3 regions of the Pseudomonas sp. GQ91 genome follow, and region 3 is predicted to be linked to each of the others. Evidence: predicted binding sites of a transcription regulator. Region 3 holds the regulator's gene; each other region holds the start of a gene.
What was found. Region 3 encodes FliA, which starts transcription of late flagellar genes. Its sites were predicted from a motif close to CTAAAGTTTNNNNNNNNNNNGCCGNTAA; they were not measured.
Positions count from the first base shown of each region.

Region 1: a site for FliA is predicted at 1,287-1,314, ahead of flgM (flagellar biosynthesis anti-sigma factor FlgM). Genes of this name have one in related genera too.
Region 2: a site for FliA is predicted at 4,259-4,286, ahead of AC6CIA_RS21985 (methyl-accepting chemotaxis protein). Genes of this name have one in related genera too.

Region 1 is NZ_JCAXED010000024.1:27,688-33,130, reverse strand. Features, by position in the region: gene AC6CIA_RS25500 (flagellar brake protein) at 1-314, opposite strand, end outside; gene AC6CIA_RS25495 (flagella synthesis protein FlgN) at 410-877, opposite strand; gene flgM (flagellar biosynthesis anti-sigma factor FlgM) at 926-1,249, opposite strand; gene flgA (flagellar basal body P-ring formation chaperone FlgA) at 1,392-2,156, opposite strand; gene AC6CIA_RS25480 (chemotaxis protein CheV) at 2,238-3,170, shown strand; gene cheR (protein-glutamate O-methyltransferase CheR) at 3,214-4,041, shown strand; gene flgB (flagellar basal body rod protein FlgB) at 4,407-4,814, shown strand; gene flgC (flagellar basal body rod protein FlgC) at 4,818-5,261, shown strand; gene flgD (flagellar hook assembly protein FlgD) at 5,278-5,443, shown strand, end outside.
Region 2 is NZ_JCAXED010000016.1:29,202-34,644, forward strand. Features, by position in the region: gene AC6CIA_RS21970 (SDR family oxidoreductase) at 1-530, opposite strand, end outside; gene AC6CIA_RS21975 (SDR family oxidoreductase) at 616-1,485, opposite strand; gene AC6CIA_RS21980 (LysR family transcriptional regulator) at 1,685-2,578, shown strand; gene AC6CIA_RS21985 (methyl-accepting chemotaxis protein) at 2,661-4,157, opposite strand; gene AC6CIA_RS21990 (alpha/beta hydrolase family protein) at 4,439-5,443, shown strand, end outside.
Region 3 is NZ_JCAXED010000008.1:93,547-98,989, forward strand. Features, by position in the region: gene flhF (flagellar biosynthesis GTPase FlhF) at 1-1,027, shown strand, start outside; gene fleN (flagellar synthesis regulator FleN) at 1,134-1,967, shown strand; gene fliA (RNA polymerase sigma factor FliA) at 1,964-2,704, shown strand; gene AC6CIA_RS13805 (chemotaxis response regulator CheY) at 2,875-3,249, shown strand; gene AC6CIA_RS13810 (protein phosphatase CheZ) at 3,268-4,056, shown strand; gene AC6CIA_RS13815 (chemotaxis protein CheA) at 4,068-5,443, shown strand, end outside.

The DNA.
Region 1 (5,443 bases), on a different contig from region 3:
TCGCTGATGGTCAGGTTGCCTTTACTTTCCCAGGCCACCCGGACACCTTCGTGAAAACCTTCCACGCGAAACGCTTCGCCATTCTCAAGATAGCGCTCACCGTCCCGCGGGATCATTTCGTCCAGGCTCAGCGCCTTGCTGTCGCGGTCGATGTGCACCAGGTAGCTCTGGAAACGCTGGCTGCGCTCGTGGAAGGTAATGATCAGAGGATCATTGCTCTCTTGCAGCAGTCGCAAGGTCCCGGCAATTTCCAGAGGTGTGGTGAGGACCTTGGGCGGCTGCGGAGCATCATCCGCGTTGAGGGTGTTGAGCACGGTTCTTCCATCTCCAGGCAAAATACGACTACACGCAAGAGTTGGCATTTTGCCAGCATGTTGCGCGCCTTGATAGGGCGCGTGGTAAACCGGTGTCAGGCTTGACTGAGAGTGCTGGGCTTGACCAGTCGCGAGGTGGAGCCCTGGGCGTTATACAAGGCCGGAGGTTCGCCGCCATGGAGGATGCGCAGCTGGTTTGCGGTGGTGGCTTGTTGAATCTGGATGGACTGGCCGTTAAGCGTGTTGGCTTCCTGGCAACTGAGCAGCAACTGGTTGAGTGTTTCGCTCTGGGTGCGCAACTGCTCACCGACCGACGAATGGCTCGCCAACTGTTGCAGGCCGCTGTGATCGGCCGTCAGCCCGAGGCTGAGAAGAATCTGGCTGCGTTTCTTGCCGTGTTGTTCAAGCAGGACGATCAGCGATTGCTTGCGTGCCAGGATATCTTCCAGCAGCCGCATATCCCGGCCATGCAGGGCCAGGGACTCTTCTTGAAGCAGCTCGAGCAAGCGTTGTGCGGGAGCAAGGTCTTCAATGATCAGTTGCAACAAATTTTCGTCGTGCATGGCTGGCCTTGGGTTTTAAGCGTCCAAAAGCCTGGCGCAGGCCTTTGCCTAGCGCTCGGCTTCGAAGTTAAGCAGTTTGCTGGCTACACGGTTGCTGTCGACTTTATAGCTGCCATCGGCAATCGCCTGTTTCAATTCGGCCACGCGGGCTTCATTGACAACGGGTTGGTGGCGCAGCGAGTCAGTGACCTTCTGCAACTGTTGAGCCTCATTGCTCAGGTGGACAGATTCCCCACTTTTGCTGGCGTCGGCTTGTTCGGCCGGGGCGGGCGCAGGTTGGGACTTGGCCTCGACGCTGTCCTTGGCACCGCTGGTGCGCGTATTGCCGGACAACGCCGGAGCGTTATTCAAACGATTGAAATCAATGACCATGTTAAAAAAACCTCTGGGTATTTGGACGCTTGCCATGTTTTCGGCCATACCCGGACAAACTTTAGGCTCGATTGACAATAAACCTACGTGCAATGAAATTCAGTGCACAGTGTAGGAAAAGCCAGCGTCCTACGCCAGTGATCTATAGCGCGACCTCCACTTGGCCGGGAGCGGTCACCCGGGCCTTGATCACGCGTTTGGAGTTGAGGTTCTTGACCCTGATCTGTTCGCTCATCCCGCCATTCGCCAGGGCTTCGCCCGGCATCTTGACGCTCAGGCCGCCGCTGCTGGCGGAAATGACCACCTGATCCCCCTTGCGTATCACTTCGGCCTGTTCCATGTGCACCAGGGTGATGACTTGGTCGGTGACCATTGGTCGGGTCAGTTTCTGGCCGATAGCCTGGTCCAGCGAGGTGAGATAGCCCTGGTTGATCTGGCTGATGTCTCGTTCACGCAGGGCGACGTCTGCAAAACCAATGATTCCCGTGCGTTTAAGTGGGCGGGTGACGGTGACTACTTCACGAAACAGCCGGACCTGAGCGGGCACGAACACGGTCCAGGGCGAGGCGCCGTCACAGCGCACCCGCACGGTGACCCGGCCAATCGGCTGGGCGGGGCTTTCGAGGGTGGCTGTCAATTCCTTGTCGCACATTGGCATGCGCAGGCGAGGGTCCAACTGTTTGACTTCGATCTCGTAGCGCCCCGGTGTCTGGGTGGTCGCGAGATAATCTTCTACAGTGAACTCAAGAAAGCCCTGGGTGACGCCGATAAGTACATCAGGCAAGGTGACGTTGTCGGCTCGAACCTGTTGCCCCGCGCACAAGGCGAGCAACGCCACCCAGGCGCAGAGCAATCTGCGGTGACGGGATGAGCCAAGGTGTCGGGAAACTGTCGTTTTGATGTCCATGGCCAATAAATAGCAAAGCTCGTGCCGTTTAGTGTTGGGTACGCGTCGTATCCGTAGATTTTGTAGCGTAGGAGTCTGTGCATGGCAGGTGTAATGGATTCAGTAAACCAGCGCACACAGCTGGTAGGGCAGAATCGCCTGGAGTTATTGCTGTTTCGGCTTGATGGCAATCAGCTCTATGGCATCAATGTCTTCAAGGTGCGGGAGGTGTTGCAATGTCCCAAGCTGACAATAATGCCCAAGTCCAGCCCTGTAGTGTGTGGCGTGGCCAATATTCGCGGCTCGACGATTCCGATTCTTGATCTTTCCATGGCAACGGGTTCGGTTGGTTTGCAGGATCGGGGCAGTCCGTTCGTGATCATCACCGAGTACAACACCAAGACCCAGGGGTTCCTGGTGCGTTCGGTGGAGCGCATCGTCAACATGAACTGGGAAGAGATTCATCCGCCACCCAAGGGCACCGGACGTGATCATTACCTCACGGCGGTGACGCGGGTTGACAACCAGTTGGTGGAAATCATCGACGTGGAAAAAATCCTGGCTGAAGTTGCACCGACCTCGGAAGCCATTTCGGTGGGTGTGGTGGATGCCGAGACGGCACACAAGGCGGTTTCGCTGCGGGTGCTGACGGTCGACGATTCATCGGTGGCGCGCAAGCAGGTGTCCCGTTGCCTGCAGACGGTCGGCGTGGAAGTGGTGGCACTCAATGATGGTCGCCAGGCGCTGGATTATCTGCGCAAGCTGGTGGATGAGGGCAAGAAGCCGGAAGAAGAATTCTTGATGATGATTTCCGACATCGAGATGCCGGAAATGGACGGCTACACTCTCACTGCCGAGATACGCAGCGACCCACGCATGCAAAAATTGCATATCATCCTGCATACTTCCTTGTCAGGTGTATTCAATCAAGCGATGGTCAAGAAGGTCGGTGCCGATGACTTCCTGGCCAAGTTTCGTCCTGATGACCTGGCATCCCGGGTGGTTGACCGGATCAAGGCAGCAGATCACGGCTAAGGGCTTTTTCCCTGGCGTTCACACGATTTAAGAGGCGGTATCATTGTCTACGGGTAATTTGGATTTCGAACAGTTCCGGGTCTTCCTGGAAAAAGCCTGTGGCATATTGCTCGGTGAAAACAAGCAGTATCTGGTATCCAGCCGCCTCAATAAATTGATGGAGCAGCAGGGGATCAAGTCACTGAGCGAGCTGGTCCAGCGGATCCAGGGGCAGCCGCGCAGCGGGCTCAAGGAGTTGGTGGTCGATGCCATGACCACCAACGAAACCCTGTGGTTTCGCGACACCTATCCCTTTGAAGTGCTCAAGAACAAGGTACTGCCTGCGGCAATCAAGGCCAGCCCGGGCCAGCGTCTGCGGATCTGGTCCGCGGCGTGTTCTTCGGGTCAGGAACCCTATTCGCTGTCGATGTCCATCGATGAGTTCGAGCGGACCAACATTGGGCAGTTGAAGGCCGGGGTGCAGATTGTCGCCACGGACTTGTCCGGCTCCATGCTCAGCAACTGCAAGACCGGCGAGTACGACAGCCTGGCCTTGGGACGTGGCTTGTCTCCGGAACGCTTGCAGCGTTATTTCGACCCCAAGGGCGCCGGGCGTTGGGCGATCAAGGCACCGATCAAGAGTCGGGTCGAGTTTCGCTCGTTCAACCTGCTGGACAGTTATGCCAGCCTGGGCAAGTTCGATATCGTGTTTTGCCGCAACGTGTTGATCTATTTCTCGGCTGAAGTGAAGAAAGACATTCTGTTGCGCATTCACGGTACCCTCAAGCGCGGTGGCTACCTGTTCCTGGGGGCGTCCGAAGCGTTGAATGGCTTGCCGGACCATTATCAGATGGTGCAGTGCAGTCCAGGGATCATTTACCAGGCCAAGTAATACCCCGAAAATCACCTCCGATAAGCAGTGGAACCTGTGGGAGCGGGCGTGCTCGCGAAATCGGTGTGGCAGACAACATCACTGTTGACTGTTACGCCACTTTCGCGAGCACGCCCGCTCCCACAGTCGTTTCGCCTGGCTGACCGGCATTCAGCGCCACACCCACTTTTTTGCGGCAAATTATTGGAGGGTGGCAACGGCTATTGCCGCTTTACTGGCGTCAAAGCGGAAGACGGTTGCCGCTTTTCTGGCATTGCCGCGGCCTGAATTTACTCAACGCCTTGATTTATATGGGCTTAAGCTACTTGGCATGGCACTTGCTAAATCCGTATTACGAAAAGCAGGTCAGCCTAAAGGTTTCCGCCATGAGCATCAGCTTCGATAAAGCGCTCGGTATCCACGAACAAGCCCTGGGGTTCCGCGCCCAGCGTGCTGAAGTCCTGGCCAATAACATCGCCAACGCCGACACCCCGAACTACAAGGCTCGGGATCTGGACTTCGCTGCGGTGCTCGCCGCGCAGAGTGACAAGACCAAGAATGGCGCCTTTGCGTTGAACATGACCAACAACCGTCATATCGAAGCGCAAGGCCTGGGCAATGCTGATGAGTCGCTGATGTATCGCACGCCGATGCAGCCGTCGATCGACCAGAACACCGTCGATGCCCAGTTGGAACAGTCGAACTACGCCGAGAACTCGGTGAACTTCCAGGCCAGCTTCACCCTGCTCAACAGCAAATTCAAAGGGCTGATGTCGGCCCTGCGCGGAGAGTAATTCATGTCTCTATCCAGTGTTTTCAATATTGCCGGTAGTGGCATGAGTGCACAGACCACGCGTCTGAACACCGTTGCCAGTAACATCGCCAACGCCGAAACCGTATCGTCGAGCATTGACCAGACGTACCGTGCGCGCCACCCGGTGTTCGCCACCATGTTCCAGGCTGGCCAGAATGGCGGCAGCGATTCGCTGTTCCAGAGCCAGGATGCCGCGGGCCAGGGGGTCCAGGTCCTGGGTGTGGTCGAAGACCAGAGCAATCTGGAAGCGCGTTACGAACCCAACCATCCTGCCGCGAACGAAAAGGGCTACGTGTATTACCCCAACGTCAACGTGGTCGAGGAAATGGCTGACATGATTTCCGCCAGTCGCTCGTTCCAGACCAATGCGGAAATGATGAACACCGCCAAAACCATGATGCAGAAGGTCCTGACCCTGGGTCAGTGATAAGGGGCGCCAAAGAATGTCCGTCACTAACGATGTGTCGAGTAACTCGACGATCCAGGATCTGTTCAACGCCAACGTCAAGGACGCGGCGGCCAACAAGGACAGCCTGTCCGATGCTGCCAAGTCGGCTTCCGGCAACCAGGCCCTGGGCAAGGACGCGTTCCTGCAATTGTTGGTCACCC
Region 2 (5,443 bases), on a different contig from region 3:
TCGGTCCCGGGAGCACGGCCCGGCAGCACCAACCTGACTCGCACATTGAACGGCATAAGTTCCAGGGCCAGCGACTCGGTAAAGGCATTCACCGCCGCCTTGCTAGCGGTATATACGCTTAGCAGAGGGAGTGACTTTATCGTTACGCTGGAGGTGACATTGACCACAACCCCGGTCTTACGCTGCCGGAATTGCGGCACCACAGCCTGGGTCATGGCCAAGGTGCCCAATGTGTTGGTGTCAAATATGTCACGGATCACTTGCATCGTGCTGCCTTCAAGGGCACCCAGCAAACCGATACCGGCGTTGTTGACCAGCACATCGATCGGTCCTGCGGCCTCTACCGCCCGCTGGATACTGTTCGGGTCGGTCACATCCAGGGCCAGTACACGCAGGTTTTCGGACGTAGCCAAAATGCGGTCGTCGGGGCTGCGCATCGTCGCGATCACCTTCCAGTTTCGTTCAAGAAAATACTCGGCGATGGCCAGACCGAAGCCTGAAGAGCAGCCAGTAATCAGTACTGTTTTCATAGTCAGTTCTCATTGAAGAAGACGTTGGACAGGCTCGTAAAACAGACGGGTCTTCCTTGACCGGCAGTGCTCCGTGCATTCCACCTCAGACCGACAATGCGAGCTGAGCAGCGACGTCTCGATAAGTGTGCAGCCCACGCCCCAGGATTGTGGTCAGGCGCTCTACGTCGCCGGTCTCGGGAATCATCCCGTCGCTGACATAGCGCTCGGCCATAAGGCGCATTTCATAGGCCATCCATTTCGGCATGAAGTTGGCCACGTTCTGTTCGAAACCACTGGGATCATCGCCGCCATAGACGACCGGGCGGCGCAGCACATCAGTCCAGATGGCGGCAACATCTGGACCCGTCAGCGTATCGGGCCCCACCAGGTTGAGGGTTTCGATCGGCAGTTTGCCCGTGGCCTGGTCCCGGCGGATCAGCTCGATAGCGGCGACTTCGGCAATGTCGCGGGCGTCGACCATGGCGATACCCTTGCTGCCAATCGGCATCGGGTAGACCCCATGGTTAAAGATGACGTCCTTGACCATGACTTCGTTGTCGATGAAATAAGCCGGACGCAGGATCGTGGCGCTGAAGCCCATCTGCTCGATCATCCGTTCGGCGCCGGACTTGACCGCGAAGTGCGGCACGTTGACGAAGCGATCGGCGTGGAGTACCGAGAGATAGACGACCCGCTCGACGCCGGCCTCACGAGCGATATTGAGCGCAAGCAGCGCTTGGGTGAATTCGTCCGGTGCCACGGCATTTAGCAGAAAGAACGTGGAAGCGCCGGTGAATGCGCGTCGCAGCGAGTCGATGTCGAGCATCTCGCCTTGCACAACATCAACCTGCGCTGGAAAGTCAGCGTTCGAGGGATCGCGGACGAGGACGCGCACGTCAGCGCCACGCTTGAGAAGTTGTTCAACGACTTGGCTGCCGACTCTGCCGGTTGCGCCTGTTACGAGGATGGTCATGAGGGTGCTCCGTAGGGATTTGAATGACAGGGCCAATATCGTCGTTTCTTGAGTGGTTCGATAGCCCAATAAATTGGACAGGTTGTTCCATGTGTGGGACGGTTGGCGAATGATCATAATCCTGTCGAAATGAAGTGAGTGCCTAGAAGGTTCGTGCACGCGCCGTCGTAATTATTTCGCCACCACTTAGGGGAACCTCATGGATTTGCTCGCCCTTGCCGATTTCAATCTCGTTGCTCGACACGGAGGATTCGGCCGTGCCGCGCGTGCCACCGGCCGGCCGAAAGCGACACTGTCGCGTCGGGTGGCGGACTTGGAACGCAGTCTTGAACTGCGTCTGTTCGAGCGTGGGATGCGAACGTTGAAGCTCACCGAGGAAGGACGGGCGCTGTTCGAACGGACGGGCGCACTGCTTACCGAACTTGACGAGACAGTGGCCGCCATCGCTACGGGAGGGGAACGGCCGCGCGGCACACTGCGCATCAGTGCACCGCTCTTTTTCGCCCAGGCGGCGATGGGCAAACTTGCAGCCGGCTTCCTGCTTAAATATCCGCAGGTAAGGCTTGAGGTCACCACGGAAGACCGCATCGTCGACATGATTGAAGAAGGTTATGACCTGATCATTCGCGTCAATCCGGCCCCCAACGAAAGCCTGGTCGGACGTATCCTCCTGCGTGATCGGCTGGTGATCGTCGCGAGTCCAGCGTTGGGTCGCCCCATCGACAATGTTGCTGTTCCGGTAGTGGTGCGAGGGGCCGGCGATCGAGGCCCAGTGTGGAGTATCACCTCGCCAACCGGCAGAAAAGACCTGACGGTGGATCCGGTCCTGAGCCTGTCTTCGCTGCTTATGGTCCGCGATGCCGTCCGAGTCGGGGTCGGTGCTGGGCGCCTTCCCGTTTCATTGGTAGCGGGTGATCTGCGCGACGGGACGTTGGTGCATTGGGGCGATGTCGACGGGCCGGAAGTCGCGCTCTGGACGCTCTATCCATCGAGGCGCCTGTTGAGCGCCCGTGTGTCTGTATTTCTCGACTACTTGAAAGAAGCGTTTCCCACCGGTACGTCCGAGGAACTGACAGCTTTTATCTCGCCATAGACGCTCACTCGCCCAGCGCACTCGAGGAGTGGTGTGCGAGGGGCATCGAAAAAACGGCGGGTGTCAGTGCTTCTCTCCAGGTTCACTGATGAAACCTCTTGCCCAACGCATCCAGGCGCACCGCTATCGGCGGCAACCGCTCGCTGCTGCGCGCCAGCATTTCCACATCCTCCGCCGTGCTCTGTGCAATGCTCTGCACCGATTGCAACCGCCCGACAATCTCCAGGTTCGCCGCGCTCTGCTCCCGGGTCGTCGTCACAATCCGCCCATTCAACTGGTCGATCTGCGAGATGTCGTTGCCCACGGCCTTGAGCATTTCGACTGCCAGTTGACTGTCTTCCACACAGCGCTCCACGCCCTGGCGGCTGTCGTGCATGGCTTCAACGGCTTCGCGGCTGCCTTGTTGCAGGCCTTCGATGATGGTTTTGATTTCCTGGGTGGAGGCGGCGGTGCGTTGGGCCAGGCTGCGGACTTCGTCGGCGACCACCGCGAAGCCGCGGCCTTGTTCGCCGGCGCGGGCGGCTTCGATGGCGGCGTTGAGGGCCAGCAGGTTGGTCTGGTTGGCAATGCTGCTGATCACTTCCAGCACGGAGCCGATCTGTTCGGCTTGCACTGCCAGGCCTTGGACGGTCTGGTTGGTGCCTTTGAGCCGTGAGGCCAGCTGGGTGATTTCGTGCTGGGCACGGCCGACGCTTTCCTGGCCGCGCAGGATTTGCTGGGTAGCTTGGCCGGCATGTTCGACGGCGTGTTCGACGTGCACGGTGATGTGCCCCATGGCATCTTCCATGCGCTGCATGGAGTCGGTCATCTGGGTAATTTCGGCCAGTTGGTGGCGGGCGCCTTTTTCCAGGGTGCCGCTGGCGCTGGCCAGTTCCTGACCCAGTTGGCCGAGGCCGTGAGAGTCGCGCGCGACGCCCTGGATCAGGCCGGTGATCTGCTGCAGAAAGTGATCGAAACGCTGCGCAAGGGACACATGCAGCGGGCTCTGATTACCCTTGGCGGTCTCGACCGTGAGTTGCGTGGTAACGGCGAGCATTTTCTCGAGTATTTCCTGGCTTTCAACCGCCTCGCTCTGGGCATGTACCGCAAGGTAGAGCAGGGCGATGGTCTCCATCACCACGTAGAAGGCGTGCACGAATATCATGCCCCAACCGCCGTGATGCTGCATCACGAATACCGGAAAACCTTGATGTTGCAGTGCGTGAAACACCACGTGGTGCACCGCGATCGTCAGCGCCGCCACCAGGATCGGTAGCCAGTCGCGATAAAACGTCAGTACCGCCAGCAGCGCAAAAATGCCGAAGTGCGCTTCGATCACGCCCTGCGCCTGGTTGATATGCAAGGCTGCCATGATCATCAGGCCAACGCCCAGGGCGCAGCGCATCGGACGGGTGCCGCCGATGGCGCGGTACAACAGGGTTAGCACTACGCTGGTGCTGCCGCCGACGAGCGCGGACTGAATAAAGGTGTCGTGCCAGAAAGCCAGGCCGAAGGAGAACAGGAACATCAGCCAGACCAGCGCCAGCATGATGCGGTCGGCCTTGCGGTAGTGCTCGAAAAAACGCGTACGGGTGACCATTCACACTTACTCCATGTGGTCGAGCTGGACTCTAGCGAAGGGGGCAGGGTGGAGCGAATCGGTTGTTCTTGGTTTTTATTGGATTCAGTGACGCAAAGCGGTTATCGGCATCCCCGGAAGAGACTTTAGAGACAGCTATTGGAGTGGGTAGACGATTTCCAGTAGCCCGCTTATCTGATCAGAAATAATCGGCTACTGTTGCCGCTCCCAGGATCACCAACGCGGCCTGTACGACGATCTTCCGGATCGGCACATGGGCCTGAACAAGGAAGATACAGACATTGAAAACCACTCTGCGCGCACTGCTGTTGATCTGCCTGAGCGCGAACGCGTTCGCTGAAACCAGCCCCGTTGGCTTCCAGGCTTCATCATTGAGCGATCTGCACAATGAACGTCCTCTGGAGATGGTCGTCTGGTACCCGGCTGCAACCACTGCCGCGGCGCAGGTGATTGCCGATAATCCAGTGTTTGTCAGTGCCTCGGCCGTGAGCCACGCACCACCGGCTGCCGGCGAGCATCCACTGGTGGTGCTGTCCCACGGTTTTGGGGGGAACTGGAGTAATCAGACGTGGCTGGCCAGCGCGTTGGCTCGCAATGGTTATATTGTCGCGGCGGTGAACCATCCCGGCACGACAAGCCGCGATCGTCGTCCTGAAGCCGCCGCACAGTTGTGGCAACGGCCCGCGGATCTGCGCCGGGCCATTGACGCGGTCATGGCTCAGCCGAAGCAATTTGGCATGGTCGCGAAGCACCGGGTTGCCGTGGTCGGGCATTCACTGGGTGGCTGGACTGCCCTGGAAATCGCCGGCGCACGTTTCGATCCCGAACGTTTTGCCCAGGATTGCAGCGCTCACCCGCAATTGAGCAGTTGCACGGTTTACCAGCAAATCAATCCCGCGGGCACATCGGCATCGAAGGCCCGGTTGGCTGCGGATTTAAGCGATAAACGCGTCACCGCCATTGTTTCATTGGATTTGGGGCTGTCTCGCGGGTTTACCGATGAAAGTCTTGCGGCAATACCCGTACCGATATTGGTGATTGCTGCAGGTGCGCCATCCGTAGAGCTGCCTGCTGAGTTGGAGTCTGGCAATTTGACCAAACGCTTGCCCCGGGCATCGACGCGCTACGTCGAGATCGGCGATGCCAGCCACTTCAGCTTTATGTCGGTGTGCAAACCTGGCGGGCAGGCGCTGATCGAAGACAGCTCGCCGGGCGACGGCATGATTTGCCGGGATGGCGACGCCGCTCGTCCACGTGAGTTGATCCAGCAGCAGGTCGTGTCGTTG
Region 3 (5,443 bases):
ACTGACCGCGGCCGAGCCGTTGGTGGAACCGACTTTTGTCGAGCCGCCACGTCCTGCGGCGCCAGCGCCGGCAGCCGCGGTCGACCAGCGGGTTTTCGACTCGATGCGCTTTGAGCTCAATGGCCTGCGCGAGCTGCTGGAAGTCCAGTTGGGCTCCCTGGCCTGGAACCAGTTGCAGGGCAGCAAGCCGCAACAAGCCAACCTCTGGCGTCGCCTGCAACGCATTGGCCTGTCCGGCCCGTTGTCCCGCGACCTGCTGGAACTCACCACCGGCATTGAAGAGCCTCGCCAGGCCTGGCGCATGCTCCTGGCGCATCTGGCGCGGATGATCGTCACTCCGGAAATCGAACCCCTGGAAGAGGGTGGCGTGATTGCCATGGTGGGTCCTGCCGGCATGGGCAAGACCACCACGCTGGCCAAACTGGCAGCGCGTTATGTGCTCAAGTACGGCGCGCACAACATCGCGCTGGTGAGCATGGACAGCTATCGGATTGGCGCCCAGGAGCAGCTCAAGACCCTGGGACGCATCCTCAATGTGCCCGTGACCCATGTCGATCCGGGCCAATCGCTGGCCAACGCACTTGATCCGCTGCTGCGCAAGCGCGTCGTGTTGATCGATACGGCCGGCCTGCAAGCCAGCGATCCGGCCTTGCGCATGCAGCTGGAAAGCCTGGCCGGGCGCGGAATCAAGTCAAGAAATTACCTGGTCCTTGCAACCACCAGCCAAAAACAGGTTCTGACTGCTGCCTACCACAGCTACAAACGTTGTGGGCTGGCGGGCTGCATTCTGACTAAACTCGATGAAACAGCTAGTCTTGGCGAAGTGTTGAGCCTGGCCATCAGTCATGCATTGCCGGTCGCCTACCTGACCGACGGGCCGCGGATTCCAGATGATTTGCATCTGCCGCGCCGCCATCAGTTGGTCAGCCGGGCCGTCAGCGTGCAAATGCAGGAAGAACCGAGCGAGGAAGCGATGGCCGACATGTTCGCTGACCTCTACCACAGTCCGGCCAAACGGGTCGGCTGAGGGCTATATGAACATAGTGAAATGTACCTACATCGATGGTCAGCAAGCGGTTAGCGCGACCACCTTATGTAGCCTGCGTCTAAGCAAGACAAGGTAAAGAAAGCACATGGGCAGCATGCATCCCGTACAGGTGATCGCGGTGACCGGCGGCAAAGGTGGCGTCGGCAAGACTAACGTGTCAGTGAATTTGTCCCTGGCCCTGGCAGAGCTTGGCCGCCGCGTCATGCTGCTGGATGCCGACCTGGGGCTGGCGAACGTCGACGTTCTGCTGGGACTGACGCCCAAACATACCCTGGCTGATGTCATTGAGGGCCGCTGTGAGCTGCGCGATGTGCTGTTGCAGGGGCCTGGCGGGATTCGCATCGTACCGGCCGCCTCGGGCACCCAGAGCATGGTTCATCTGAGTCCGGCGCAGCATGCCGGCCTGATCCAGGCCTTCAGTGATATCGGCGACAATCTCGACGTACTGGTGATCGACACCGCCGCCGGGATCGGCGAGTCGGTGGTCAGCTTCGTGCGTGCAGCCCAGGAAGTGTTGCTGGTGGTGTGCGACGAGCCGACCTCGATCACCGACGCTTATGCACTGATCAAGCTGCTCAACCGTGACTACGGCATGAACCGTTTCCGGGTCTTGGCGAACATGGCCCAGAGCCCGCAAGAAGGGCGCAACCTGTTCGCCAAGTTGACCAAGGTCACGGATCGTTTCCTCGATGTCGCCTTACAATACGTCGGCGCAGTGCCCTATGACGAGTGTGTGCGCAAGGCTGTGCAAAAGCAGCGTGCAGTCTATGAAGCGTTCCCTCGTTCCAAATGCGCGTTGGCGTTCAAGGCTATCGCCCAGAAGGTCGATACCTGGCCACTGCCCGCCAATCCTCGGGGGCATCTGGAGTTTTTCGTCGAGCGATTGGTGCATCAGACGAGCGCAGGACCGGTGCTATGACATCAAGCGGCTACAACCTTTACAAGAATTCGGCACGTGACAGTCAGGGCGAGTTGATCGAGCGCTATGCGCCTCTGGTCAAGCGCATTGCCTATCACCTGCTGGCACGCCTGCCCGCCAGCGTCCAGGTCGAAGACCTGATCCAGGCGGGCATGATCGGCCTGCTCGAGGTGTCGACCAAGTACGACGCGAGCAAAGGCGCGAGTTTCGAGACGTATGCGGGGATTCGCATCCGTGGCGCAATGCTCGATGAAGTGCGTAAGGGGGATTGGGCGCCGCGTTCGGTACACCGCAATACTCGGATGGTGAGTGACGCAATTCGCTCAATTGAAGCAAAAACCGGTCGTGACGCTAAAGATCATGAAGTTGCGGCCGAACTCCAATTGAGTCTCGACGATTACTACGGGATTTTGAACGATACCTTGGGCAGCCGCTTGTTCAGTTTCGACGACCTGTTACAGGATGGCGAGCATGAAGGGCTGCACGAGGACGGCGCGAGTGGTCATCTCGAACCGTCGCGCGATCTGGAAGATGAGCGTTTCCAGAGTGCGTTGGCGGATGCAATCGCCAATCTGCCGGAGCGTGAGCGGCTGGTGTTGGCGCTGTACTACGACGAAGAGCTGAACCTCAAGGAAATCGGTGAGGTCCTGGGTGTCAGCGAATCGCGGGTCAGCCAATTGCACAGCCAATGCGCGGCCCGTTTGCGGGGGCGTTTGGGAGAGTGGCGCGCGCGCTGACAGGCAGTGTGGGGACACTGTGAACGTTACCGTCCGGGCGCTTGGCCTGGGCGGGAGCGGCCCGTGGTGCGACCCCTGCAGTCCTTTTTGTGTAATGCCTGTTGAATGATATGGCGCGGCCAGGTGCTGGACGCGTTTAAGACTGCTTGGAGGTCGAATTGGACAAGAACATGAAAATCCTCATCGTTGATGACTTCTCAACGATGCGGCGGATCATAAAAAACCTGTTGCGTGACCTTGGGTTCACTAACACGGTCGAGGCGGACGACGGTCTTACGGCGATTCCGATTCTCAACAGCGGCAGTATCGACTTTCTGGTAACCGACTGGAACATGCCAGGCATGACCGGTATCGAGTTGCTGCGCCATGTGCGCGCGGATGAAAAACTGCGTGGCCTCCCGGTGTTGATGGTGACCGCCGAAGCCAAGCGCGAACAGATCATCGAAGCCGCCCAGGCCGGGGTCAATGGTTACGTGGTCAAGCCATTCACAGCATTGGCCTTGAAAGAGAAGATCGAAAAGATCTTCGAACGTATCCACGGTTGATGCCGCCACGGGGGAGCTATGGAGCATAACGAACTATCGCAGGACGATTTTGAATCGACCCTGAAAAAACACGCTCACCAGTTGGTCGAATGCCTGGAAAAAGGCAAGTTCGGCGACGCGGTGCAGTTGATCCATGAGCTCAATCAGACCCGCGACCGCGGCCTGTATCAGGAAGTGGGCAAGCTCACCCGTGAGCTGCACAGTGCAATCGTCAACTTCCAGATTGACCCGCGCATGCCCCAGGCCGAAGAGATTTCGCAGATCACCGATGCCACCGAGCGCCTGTCCTATGTGGTCAGGCTGACCGAGGCGGCGGCCAACCGCACCATGGACCTGGTGGAAAGCGCCACGCCCCTGGTCAACGGCATGGCCAGCGAGGCCCAGGCGCTGAGCGCTGACTGGGGGCGCTTCATGCGTCGGGAAGTGGGGGCCGAGGAGTTTCGTGAACTCGCCCGTCGGGTCGACGGCTTTCTGTCGCGCAGCGAGCAGGAGAACCGTACGGTCTCCGGCAACCTCAACGATATTTTGCTGGCCCAGGATTACCAGGACCTCACCGGCCAGGTGATCAAGCGCGTGACCCAATTGGTCACAGAAGTGGAAAGTAACTTGCTCAAATTGGTGTTGATGGCCGGTCAGGTTGACCGTTTTGCCGGCATCGAACATGACCGTGAAGCGATCCTCTCGGAAAAAGATCCAAAAAAACATCTCGCCAAGGGTGAAGGTCCGCAGATTCATGCCGATAAACGTGAAGACGTTGTGTCAGGTCAGGATGATGTAGATGACCTGTTATCCAGTTTAGGCTTCTAAGGAGCACACCCATGAGCTTCGGCGCCGATGAAGAGATCCTTCAGGATTTCCTTGTAGAGGCCGGCGAAATTTTAGAGCAACTGTCCGAACAACTGGTCGAGCTGGAAAGCCGGCCAGAAGATGCGAACCTGCTCAATGCAATTTTTCGCGGTTTTCACACTGTAAAAGGGGGCGCCGGCTTCCTCCAGCTGCATGAGCTGGTGGAATGCTGCCACATCGCCGAGAACGTGTTCGACATCCTGCGCAAGGGTGAGCGACACGTCGACTCGGAATTGATGGACGTGATCCTCGAAGCCCTGGATGCGGTCAACGGCATGTTCAATGAAGTGCGTGAACGCGCACCGATCACTGCCGCGACGCCGGAACTGCTGGCCGCTCTGGCGCGCCTGGCGGAACCCGCCGACCTGACTGCGGCGCCGGTGGTCGAGGCGGCGCCGGAGCCGGTTGCCGAACCCGAAGTGGATGTCACTGACAGTGAGTTCGAGCAACTGCTGGACTCCCTCAATACCGTCAAGGCCGAGGCCGAAGCTCCACAGGCCGCCGCACCCGCAGCGCCCCCCAGCACGGAAGACATCACCGACGCCGAGTTCGAGTCGTTGCTCGATCAGTTGCACGGTAAAGGCCAGTTTGCCCCTGAAACGGTGGCGGCCCCACCTGCACCGGTCGAGCCCGCAGCCCCCGTCAGCACCGACATCACCGACGATGAATTCGAGGCGCTGCTCGATCAGTTGCATGGCAAAGGCTCATTCGCGGCTGACGCCTTGCCGGCGGTCGCCGCGGCCGCTGCACCTGCTGCACCGACGCCTGCTGCCGCACCGGCCGCTGATGGCCTGATCAGCGATCACGAATTCGAATCCCTGCTGGACGAGTTGCACGGCAAGGGCAAGTTTTCCGAAGTGCCACCGGCCGCTGCTGCTTCGGCACCGGCTGCCGCCAAGGCCACCGCCGCCGTCGCCGCGCCAGCACCCGCTGCCGCCAAGGCTGCGGCGCCCGCGCCCGCAAAATCGGCCCCGGCTCCTGCTCCCGCTCCGGCCCGTGCACCCGCGCCAGCCGGCGACAAAGCCCCCGCCACTGAAGCCGAAACCACCGTACGCGTTGATACCGCCCGGTTGGACGACATCATGAACATGGTTGGCGAACTGGTGCTGGTGCGTAACCGCCTGGTACGCCTGGGCCTCAACAGCGGCGACGAAGCCATGTCCAAGGCGGTGTCGAACCTTGACGTGGTCACCGCCGACCTGCAAACCGCGGTGATGAAAACGCGGATGCAGCCGATCAAGAAAGTCTTCGGCCGCTTCCCGCGCCTGGTTCGCGACCTGGCTCGGCAGTTGAAGAAAGAGATCAACCTGGAGTTGGTCGGCGAAGAGACCGACCTCGATAAAAACCT